DNA from 3 places in the Pantoea anthophila genome. Region 2 is predicted to be linked to each of the others. Evidence: predicted binding sites of a transcription regulator. Region 2 holds the regulator's gene; each other region holds the start of a gene.
The links. Region 2 encodes CRP, which controls carbon source genes, mostly activating them, when cyclic AMP is high. Its sites were predicted from a motif close to ATGTGANNNNNNTCACAT; they were not measured.
Positions count from the first base shown of each region.

Region 1: a site for CRP is predicted at 1,622-1,639, ahead of cdd (cytidine deaminase). Genes of this name have one in related genera too.
Region 3: a site for CRP is predicted at 1,167-1,184, ahead of azuC (stress response protein AzuC). Genes of this name have one in related genera too.

Region 1 covers NZ_CP110473.1:1,350,514-1,353,793, reverse strand. The annotation lists gene metG (methionine--tRNA ligase) at 1-283, shown strand, start outside; gene OJ965_RS08850 (CidA/LrgA family protein) at 490-882, shown strand; gene OJ965_RS08845 (CidB/LrgB family autolysis modulator) at 875-1,567, shown strand; gene cdd (cytidine deaminase) at 1,688-2,578, shown strand; gene OJ965_RS08835 (NAD-dependent malic enzyme) at 2,846-3,280, shown strand, end outside.
Region 2 covers NZ_CP110473.1:425,836-429,115, forward strand. The annotation lists gene OJ965_RS04505 (YccS/YhfK family putative transporter) at 1-1,623, opposite strand, end outside; gene crp (cAMP-activated global transcriptional regulator CRP) at 1,681-2,313, opposite strand; gene OJ965_RS04515 (OsmC family protein) at 2,617-3,021, shown strand.
Region 3 covers NZ_CP110473.1:238,458-241,737, forward strand. The annotation lists gene pdxR (MocR-like pyridoxine biosynthesis transcription factor PdxR) at 1-14, shown strand, start outside; gene OJ965_RS03645 (DUF1158 domain-containing protein) at 4-246, opposite strand; gene mntP (manganese efflux pump MntP) at 564-1,139, shown strand; gene azuC (stress response protein AzuC) at 1,258-1,335, shown strand; gene OJ965_RS03655 (SMP-30/gluconolactonase/LRE family protein) at 1,951-2,883, shown strand; gene OJ965_RS03660 (MFS transporter) at 2,922-3,280, shown strand, end outside.

The DNA.
Region 1 (3,280 bases), 920 kb from region 2:
GCTGATTGAGCAGGCGGAACTGGTTGAGGGCTCAGACAAGCTGCTGCGTCTGCAACTTGACCTGGGCGGGGAAAAGCGTCAGATCTTCTCCGGCATCCGCGCCGCTTATCCAGATCCGTCAGTGCTGGTCGGTAAAATGACCATCATCGTCGCCAACCTCGCACCACGTAAGATGCGCTTCGGCATCTCTGAAGGCATGGTGCTGTCAGCAGGACCGGGCGGCAAAGATCTCTTCGTGCTCTCCGTGGATAGCGGTGCGGTACCGGGTATGCCGGTTAAGTAACCCTCGGCTGACGGAATCCGTTCCGGACTGAAACCCTTTGCGCCTCTGCAGGTGCGAAGGGTTTTTTTATATCCGCCACGCACGCTCTCTTCCTGCACAGGTGAACGCGGCCTCCTCTCCTGCCGCTTTCCGGCGCATAAATGTGATCGCTAGCACGCTAAGCGGTTAATGCGTATGATGAAGCTCAGTAAAAACAGGAGCCTGCCATGCTCACCGTGCTGTCTGTCTGCGGGCGCTATCTGCGCGCCTTTATCATCATCTATCTCTGCCTGTATGCCGGAATCGGCATCGCCTCGCTGCTGCCCATTACCCTGCCCGGCAGCATTATCGGCATGTTAATTCTGTTTGCCCTGCTCGCGTCGCAAATCCTGCCGGTAACCTGGGTGAAACCGGGCTGTCATCTGCTGATTCGCTATATGGCCCTGCTGTTTGTGCCGATCAGCGTCGGGGTGATGAACTACACCGATGTCCTGACCGCGCAGTTTGGCCCTATCGTGATCTCCTGTGTCGTCAGCACCCTGCTGGTGCTCTCGATTGTCGGCGTGAGCGCCCACAAGCTGCACAGCCGGAAGCCGGCCGGGGAGTCGGGCGATGAGTGAAATCTGGTGGTCACTGCCGCTGACGCTGGCGGCCTTTTTCCTGGCGCGCAAACTGGCAATACGGCTGAAGCTCCCGCTGCTCAATCCGCTGCTGGTCGCGATGGCGATAATTATTCCGATACTGCTGCTGTTGCAGCTGCCCTACTCGCGCTATTTCGCCGGCAGCCAGATTCTCAATCAGCTGCTGCAACCGGCGGTGGTGGCCCTGGCACTGCCGCTCTATGAACAGATCCATCAGATCCGCGCCCGCTGGAAATCCATTATCGGCGTCTGCTTTATCGGCAGTCTGACCGCCATGACCTCGGGCACGGCCATTGCGCTCTGGCTGGGAGCGACGCCCGAAATTGCGGCCACTATCGTGCCGAAATCGGTGACCACACCGATTGCCATGGCCGTCTCCGGTTCATTGCACGGTATTCCGGCCATCAGCGCCATCTGTGTGCTGATCGCCGGGGTGCTGGGTGCGGTCTTCGGTCATATGGTGCTGAACCTGCTCGGTGTGAAGTCTAAAGCCGCACGCGGTCTGGCGATTGGCAATGCGTCACATGCACTCGGCACGGCGCGTGCAGCCGAACTCGATTTTCAGGAGGGTGCCTTCAGCTCGCTGGCCCTGGTGATCTGCGGCATCATCACCTCACTGCTGGCCCCCTTTGTTTTTCCGTTGCTGCTGCACTGGTTTGGCTAAAACTTTGCGAGAGATCTCGCAAAGTTGAAACATGCAACACAGGTTACATTGTCAGAGCGACCTGGATCACATATAAACCGGTGACCGGCACGTCGCCCTGCTGAATTTAATGAGGCTCTCATGCAATCCCGTTTCCTCTCCGCTTTTGAGGCATTGCCATCAACGCTGCAAACGGCGCTGGCTCCCCTGCTGGACGATCCTGACTTTGAGGCGCGACTGAGCGCCAGCCAGGTCGCTGCACTGCAGCAACAGACGCAGATGGACGCCGATACGCTGGCGCTGGCGCTGCTGCCCCTGGCAGCGGCCTGCGCTGTCGCCACCGTCTCCCACTTCAACGTCGGCGCGATTGCCCGTGGCGTCAGCGGTGCCTGGTACTTCGGGGCCAACATGGAGTTTGTCGGCGCCCCTCTGCAGCAGACGGTTCACGCCGAGCAGAGCGCGATTACCCACGCCTGGCTGTGTGGCGAGCCGCAGCTGGAGAGCATCACCGTCAACTATACGCCGTGCGGTCACTGCCGCCAGTTTATGAACGAGCTGAACAGCGGCACCGCTATTCGTATCAGCCTGCCGCAGCGCGCGGTAAGTACACTGGCTGACTATCTGCCGGATGCGTTTGGCCCGCGCGACCTCGACATCAGCACTTTCCTGATGGACCGCGTTGACCACGGCTACGTCGCTGCGGGTGACGAACTGGTGCAGGCTGCCGTTGCCGCCGCCAATGCCAGTCACGCCCCCTACAGCCAGTCGCACGCCGGGGTTGCGCTGCTGACCGTGAGCGGTTCAATTGTCACCGGCCGCTATGCGGAAAACGCCGCGTTTAATCCCAGCTTCCCGCCCCTTCAGGCGGCGCTGGTGCGGCTGAACATGCAGGGCGGCGATGTCCGTCAGATAAAAAGAGCGGTATTAGCGGAAGCAGAAAATGCCACGCTGAGCCAGTTTGCCGCCACGCAAGCCACGCTGCAGACATTTGGCTGCAGTGAGCTGCTGCATGTGACGCTGAACAAAGCATAACCGGCTGTCAGAAAGGCCACAGTTTTGTGAGCTTTTATGAACAAACGCTGTACTTCTGCGGGAAATTTCATAGGATCTGGCGCCAGAATTCACGTCATGACAAATTACTCTGAATAATTCAGGTTGCAGGATGGCAGCACGGTCGTGAATTTCCCGCAGCGGTGACCCTGCCGCTACAGGCCTGCAGTCTGAGCTATAACGGGTAAGTAAACTGGCGCTACCTTTCCGGCGTGACGCCAGACAACACTGCAACCGGAGCATCACCGCATGGAACTCGACTACGAAAGTAAACGCCCGCTTTATATCCCATATGCTGGCCCGATTTTGCTTGAATTTCCCCTGCTGAACAAAGGCAGCGCCTTTACCATCGAAGAACGTAACGAATTTAACCTCAATGGTCTGCTGCCTGAAGCGGTGGAGTCGATTGAAGAGCAGGCAAAGCGCGCCTGGCGTCAGTTCCAGGACTTCAAAAACAATAACGATAAGCACGTCTACCTGCGAAACATCCAGGACACGAACGAAACGCTGTTCTACCGCCTGCTGGATAACCATCTCGAAGAGATGATGCCCATCATCTACACCCCGACCGTCGGCGCAGCCTGCGAACACTTCTCTGAAATCTACCGTCGTGCACGTGGCGTTTTCATCTCCTACCCGAACCGCGATCGCATCGAAGATATGCTGCAGAACGCCACCAAACAG
Region 2 (3,280 bases):
CAGCTTGCCGGGTGCCTGTTCCTCTCCCAGCAGGAGGCGCAGCGCATCCTGATAGGTTTCCAGCGCGTCATGGGCATTTTGCCGCAGTAAGCCACTCTGCCACTGCGGCCAGAGCCAGATCATGCCGCCAAAGGCGATCAGGCAGCCCATCAGCGTATCCATCAGTCGCGGCAGCAGAAACTGCGCGCCATTCAGTGAGAGGAGCTGCAGCGAGTAAACCGCAGTGACCGTAAAGCCAATCATCGACCAGCCATAAAACTGACGGGTAAAGCGATAGCTGATGAAGGTAATCGCCAGCATCACCAGCAGGACGACAGGTTCCGGCACCGCCAGACGCAGTGTGGCCGCCGCGACCACCAGGCCGGCAAAGGTGCCGAGCGCACGGTGCTGGATACGGACGCGGGTGGCGCTGTAGCCGTTCTGGCTGACGAACATGATCGTCATCAGAATCCAGTAGGGCTTAGGGATGTTGAAGAAGAGCGCCAGCGCGCTGCCCAGCATCAGCATGACCGCAAAGCGACCGGCAGTGCGCAGCGCTGAGGAGCGAAATGAGAGGTAGCTGCGCAGTGCCGGGAGCAGCGGCAGACGGCGCTGGCGGTCAGCCATCAGATCGCGCTGGTAAAGCGGCTTCTGGGTGCGCAGCACCCGCGCAATGCGGTTGAAGTGATAAAGGCAGAAGTGGCCCACCGGATTGTCGGGATGCTGACGGGCGATCTTCTCCAGCGCGCCAAGCTGTTTATCCATCGCAAAACGATCGGCTAACTGGTGGTAGAGAATGGTATCGGCCAGCACCCGCAGCCGGGCTGAGATGGTTTTGGCGTTCCAGCGGATCACCGCTTCAGCATGGCTCTGCTCAACCAGTTTCTGCACCTCTTCCGGCCGGTGCAGGCTGACCGAGATGTGCTCCTGCAGATCCAGCGCCACCTGAAAGGCGCGCGTCAGCCGTTTATGGCTATTGTCGCGGCTCGCCGACAGCATATGCATCTGCTGATAACAGGTGTTGATCAAATCGACCACTTTCTGCTGGCGAGCCAGCAGCGGCGGCAGGGCCTTCTCCGGATCGGTCAGCTGCGTCAGCAGGGTATATTTGGCATCGCAGTAGTTCGCCAGCTCGCGGTAGATCAGGCTCAGGCTTTCGCGCATCGGCTGCTCTTTCCACAGCCAGAACCAGAACCAGTTAAACACGCCATACCAGAGGGTGCCGCCGATATAGAGCAGCGGCGGCACATAGATGGGCATGCGGCCCGTCAGGCTCAGGGTAAAAATAGCGGCGATGAGGGTGCCGGAGAGCAGGCGGCCATGCAGCGGGCTGATCTCCCCGGTGACGCCCAGCAACAGGGGCATCGCAAACAGGATCAGCGGCAGCGGAACCGCATGCAGGGTAAGCCACTGGATCAGGAAGCTGCCAAGCGCAAACAGGCTGCCGCCCACAATCAGACGTTTGAAGAAGCGTTTATGCGGGGTATCGAGACCGGCAATGTTGCAGCAGGCGGGGACTAACGAGAACAGCAGACCTTTTTGCAGGTCGCCAGCCAGCCAGCCCAGCGCGACCGGCAGGCAGAGCACCAGCGTTTGCCGCAGGGCATAGTTCACTTCAGGGTGATAAATAATTCGACGCCACATCGGCTCAGCACAAACAATAACGGCGTGATGCGAACATCACGCCGTGGATGACAGGAATTAGCGGGTGCCGTAAACGACGATGGTTTTGCCGTGTGCAGAGATCAGGTTCTGATCTTCCAGCATCTTCAGAATACGGCCCACGGTTTCGCGTGAACAACCTACAATCTGGCCAATTTCCTGACGGGTAATTTTAATTTGCATGCCGTCGGGATGCGTCATGGCATCTGGCTGTTTCGCCAGGTTAAGCAGCGTCTGTGCAATGCGTCCGGTCACGTCGAGGAAAGCGAGGTTACCCACTTTTTCTGACGTCACCTGCAGGCGACGCGCCATCTGCGACGAGAGTCGCATCAGGATGTCAGGGTTCACCTGAATCAGCTGGCGGAATTTCTTGTAGGAGATCTCCGCCACTTCGCACGCGCTTTTTGCACGTACCCAGGCGCTGCGCTCCTGACCTTCTTCAAACAGGCCAAGCTCGCCGATGAAATCCCCCTGATTGAGGTAGGAAAGAATCATCTCTTTGCCTTCTTCATCTTTAATCAGAACCGCGACGGAACCTTTCACGATGTAGTAAAGCGTTTCAGCTTTTTCACCTTGGTGAATCAGCGTACTTTTGGATGGATACTTGTGAATATGGCAATGGGACAGGAACCATTCGAGTGTAGGGTCTGTTTGCGGTTTGCCGAGAACCATTCGCTATTATCCTCTGTTGTAATCGTGCCCAAAATACAGGGGGCAGTTTTCCCTGTCAGGCGGTGAAAGCTTCAAGCGTTTCCTTTTCAGGAAATTATTCGGGCCGCATCAGGCGCAGTGCGCATCATTCTTCCCGGCTTCGCCATCGGGTGACGAAAAATATTTTCAGCTCTGTTTGTAGCACAGCTTTTGCCGACTGTCTTCTGTTGTCTCGCTTCAGCTAAGGGCGGATTTCTCTGGATTGCTGTTTATCAGGCGAAAGCGTACTCTGGCGACAAAACAGCGTATTCCGGAGCAAAAATCATGCAGGCAAGAGTGAAATGGGTAGAAGGGATGACATTCCTTGGTGAGTCATCCTCCGGCCATCAGATCCTTATGGATGGCAATTCAGGGGATAAAGCGCCCAGCCCAATGGAGATGGTGCTGATGGCGGCGGGCGGATGCAGCGCGATCGACGTGGTATCAATTCTGCAAAAAGGCCGCAACGATGTGGCTGATTGTGAAGTAAAACTGACCTCAGAACGTCGTGAAGAGGCGCCGCGAATCTTTACGCACATCAACCTGCATTTTATCGTGAGTGGCAAAGCACTCCAGGATAAAGCGGTCTCACGCGCGGTGGATCTTTCTGCTGAAAAATATTGTTCGGTGGTCATCATGCTGGGGAAAGGGGTGACGATGACGCACAGCTATGAGGTGGTTGAGCTGTAATAGCCGCAGGTTTTTTTAAAGTTGCTGGCTGTCCGGTGTGAGGCCGTGCCTGGATGGGGGAATTCACTTTGAGACTGTGCCTGCGCAGAAAACCGGGTCGGATCGATTTGTGGTGGTTCGCTGTCAGGCCGTGCCTGCGCAGGAAACCGGGTCAGATCGGAAAGTCGCTTGAGCCAATCCATGGCCGCTCGGCCCGCGCGATTACGCACCTCATCCCTGAGGTGCGCCCGTAGCCGGGCCAACACGTTGCGTTGTTCAA
Region 3 (3,280 bases), 190 kb from region 2:
CCGTCAGGCCCTGAACCAGCGACGCCAGACAAAGCGGATAACGAAAAACTCCAGCGCGCCCAGCAGTAAAAACCAGATGCAGAACACGACCGTGTAAAGCTGATTGAGATCCTGCAGATGGAACAGCTGCAGCAGATGCTGCGCCACGGTCAGGCTGAAGGCAGGGGCGGGCAGCAGCAGCGCCGAGAGAAAACCCAGCAGCAGAATGCCACCAGGCACGATCAACGTTTCAAAAGGGTTATTCATTACCGGTATCCCATCATTATCAGCCCGGCATTTTCCGGTAATTGGTCGCGCGGTTCAATGGCGGTGTCGGGCGCAAAGGCGAACGGAGCGGGGATTCAGGCCATCGGAGTGGCCAGAAAACGCTTTGCCACCATCGACTTAGGTCCATTCATAGCGGAAGATAAGAGTTATAGCCTTTGCTATACTTAAATCCCTGATTTTGCTGTCTTTTTATCTGCGGGTTTGCATGGTAGACTGCGCGCACTTTTTCATAACTGAACACTTTGTGTGGTGAATTCAGCGTGAATAGCCGCTTTTTCGCCCCAGGTGAATAAATCATGACCTTTATTGCTACGTTAATTCTTGCGCTGGGTATGTCGATGGACGCATTTGCTGCTGCGCTGGGCAAAGGTGCGACGCTGCATCGTCCTGGTTTTAAAGAAGCGCTGCGCACCGGTCTGATTTTCGGCTCTATTGAAGCACTGACCCCGCTGATTGGCTGGGCACTCGGCCTGGCAGCCAGCCGTTATATCATGGCGTGGGACCACTGGGTCGCGTTTACACTGCTGGCGTTCCTGGGTGGCCGTATGATGATGGAAGGCTTCCGTCAGACCGCGGTCGCCGAACCCTGTGAAGCGCCAAAAAGCCACGGCTTTGTGGTACTGGCGACCACTGCGGTAGCCACCAGCCTTGATGCGCTGGCGGTCGGCGTTGGTCTGGCCTTTTTACAGGTGAACATCATCACCACCGCGCTGACGATTGGTGCCGCGACCACGGTAATGGCGACGACCGGTGTCCTGGTCGGGCGCTTTATTGGTCCGGTGCTGGGTAAATGGGCGGAAGTGCTCGGTGGCCTCGTCTTAATTGCCGTTGGTTCCACCATTCTGCTGCAGCATCTCGGCTACACCGCATAGTTTTTTATGAAGCGAGAAGCCGTAGTTTTGTGATCGGGTTCAAATTTATTTGCTGTTAAAACGCACAGAAGTTATACTTTTTCAGTATATCTTCAACTAAATTTGAATCAGGTGCTCCATGAAACGCATTTTCAAATACGTGTTCCGTGCTTACGTTGAGACGTTCAAACACGTACCGCCGGGTGCTATCTCCTGAGCACCCCGCAGGAAACCCTCGATAATCGCGGTCAGGGATCGACCGGTGATTATCACCTTTCTGTTTTGCCTCCGCTGACTGAAACCCGCTTTTTCTGCGCCTGAGGTCTGTTCAGGTTGCCGCCTCCGTTTCTCCGTTCTCTTTCTTAAACCCTGGATCGGTTCCATTCCGAAGCATAATTTTCAAATTCGCGTATCTGATAGGGATCGATAACGTATTTGACGTGACAGGTGATCATTTCTCCTCCGGGTATAAAAGATTGAAAATTCTATTTTTTATATACGACTTCAACCCTTTTTCATCATCATTTTAAAAAGCGGCTTCAGCCTTTCTCGCTTTTCACCCGTCTGCAGTTCATGACCTTGCCGGTACATGTCGGCATAATTTGTGAGTTATATCTTGTTTACATAATAAACAAGCTCATAACACTGGCATCAGCGCCAGTGTCGTCGATATAGTGATTTCATCATGTACACCTGAGTTTTACTTAGTAAAACAGACTGTGAGGCAGGCTATGTTCGCTGATGAGACACCGCTGATTCACCGCAGAGACGCACACGTGCGCACGGATTATGTCAGCCGGGTTAAGGGATTCACTGAAAAGGACACCATTCTATGACTTATCTGACGCAGGCGGATGTCAGGGAGACATCAATTTTTACCCGGCTGCCCGACCACTTTCGTTCCCCTGATCGCAACAATGTCTGGGCTGCCGCCAATCGCGGAGGACAGCTCACCGACTCATTCCTGGAAGGGCCGGTCTGGCACCCTTCCGGTTGTCTGTACCTGACCGATATCCCGTATGGCCGGATATTCCGGGTCGATATGGCAGGCAACTGGGATCTCGTCGTGCAATATGATGGCGAACCGAACGGCATGAAACTCGTCGATCCGGATACCCTTCTGATTACGGATTATCATCACGGGTTAATGAAGCTCTCGCTTAAAACGCAGGACGTGACGCCGTGGCTGCCTCGCCGCCACAGTGAGAGCTTTCGCGGTGTGAACGATTTAACGCCCGACAGCCGGGGCAACCTCTATTTCACCGATCAGGGTCAGACGGGACTTCACGATCCGACTGGCCGTGTTTATCGTCTCAGCCAGGACGGACGACTGGATATCCTGCTGGATAACTGTCCAAGCCCAAACGGGCTGGTTCTGTCGCCAGATGAAAAAGTGCTTTATGTCGCGATGACGCGCGGCAATGCCATCTGGCGCGTGCCGCTTCAGCGTGATGGGTCGGTCAGCAAAGTGAGTCAATATTTTACCTCGCACGGGCCCAGCGGTCCCGATGGACTGGCCATCAACGCGCAGGGTGAGCTACTGATTGCCAATCCGGGGCTGGGTCGCGTCTGGCTGCTCAACGATCTGGCTGAGCCTGCCGAAATCCTCACCAGTCCCGCCGGGCGCTCCACCACCAACCTCTGCTTTGGTGGCGAAAATTTACAGCAACTGTTTATTACCGAATCGGTCAGCGGCAGCATTCTTACCTGTTCAATGAAGACGCCCGGCCATCCACTGTCCTTTATGTCCACTGCATTTCTCTAAGAACAACTCTGCGTTCTCTGAACGCAGCGGAGGTACTCATGAATCTGCATACTGTAAGCACCGGCTCACCTGCGGAGCCGGAAACCGTGTCCGGCGATCGTGAAGAGATGAATCAAAAGGATTTTGAACAAAGTGAACAGGCAGCCGGTAAAGCGTTTCGCCGCATCCTGCCTTTTATTTTCATCTGTTATGTCGTCAGTTATCTGGATCGCACCAACGTCAGCTTCGCGGCGCTGGGCATGAATGCCGATCTGGGCATCACGGCTGAGCAGTTCGGATTCGGCGCCGGGATGTTTTTTATCGGCTATTTTCTGTTTGAAGTGCCCAGCAACCTGATCATGCAAAAAGTGGGCGCCCGTATCTGGATTGCCCGCATCATGATCTCATGGGGACTCAT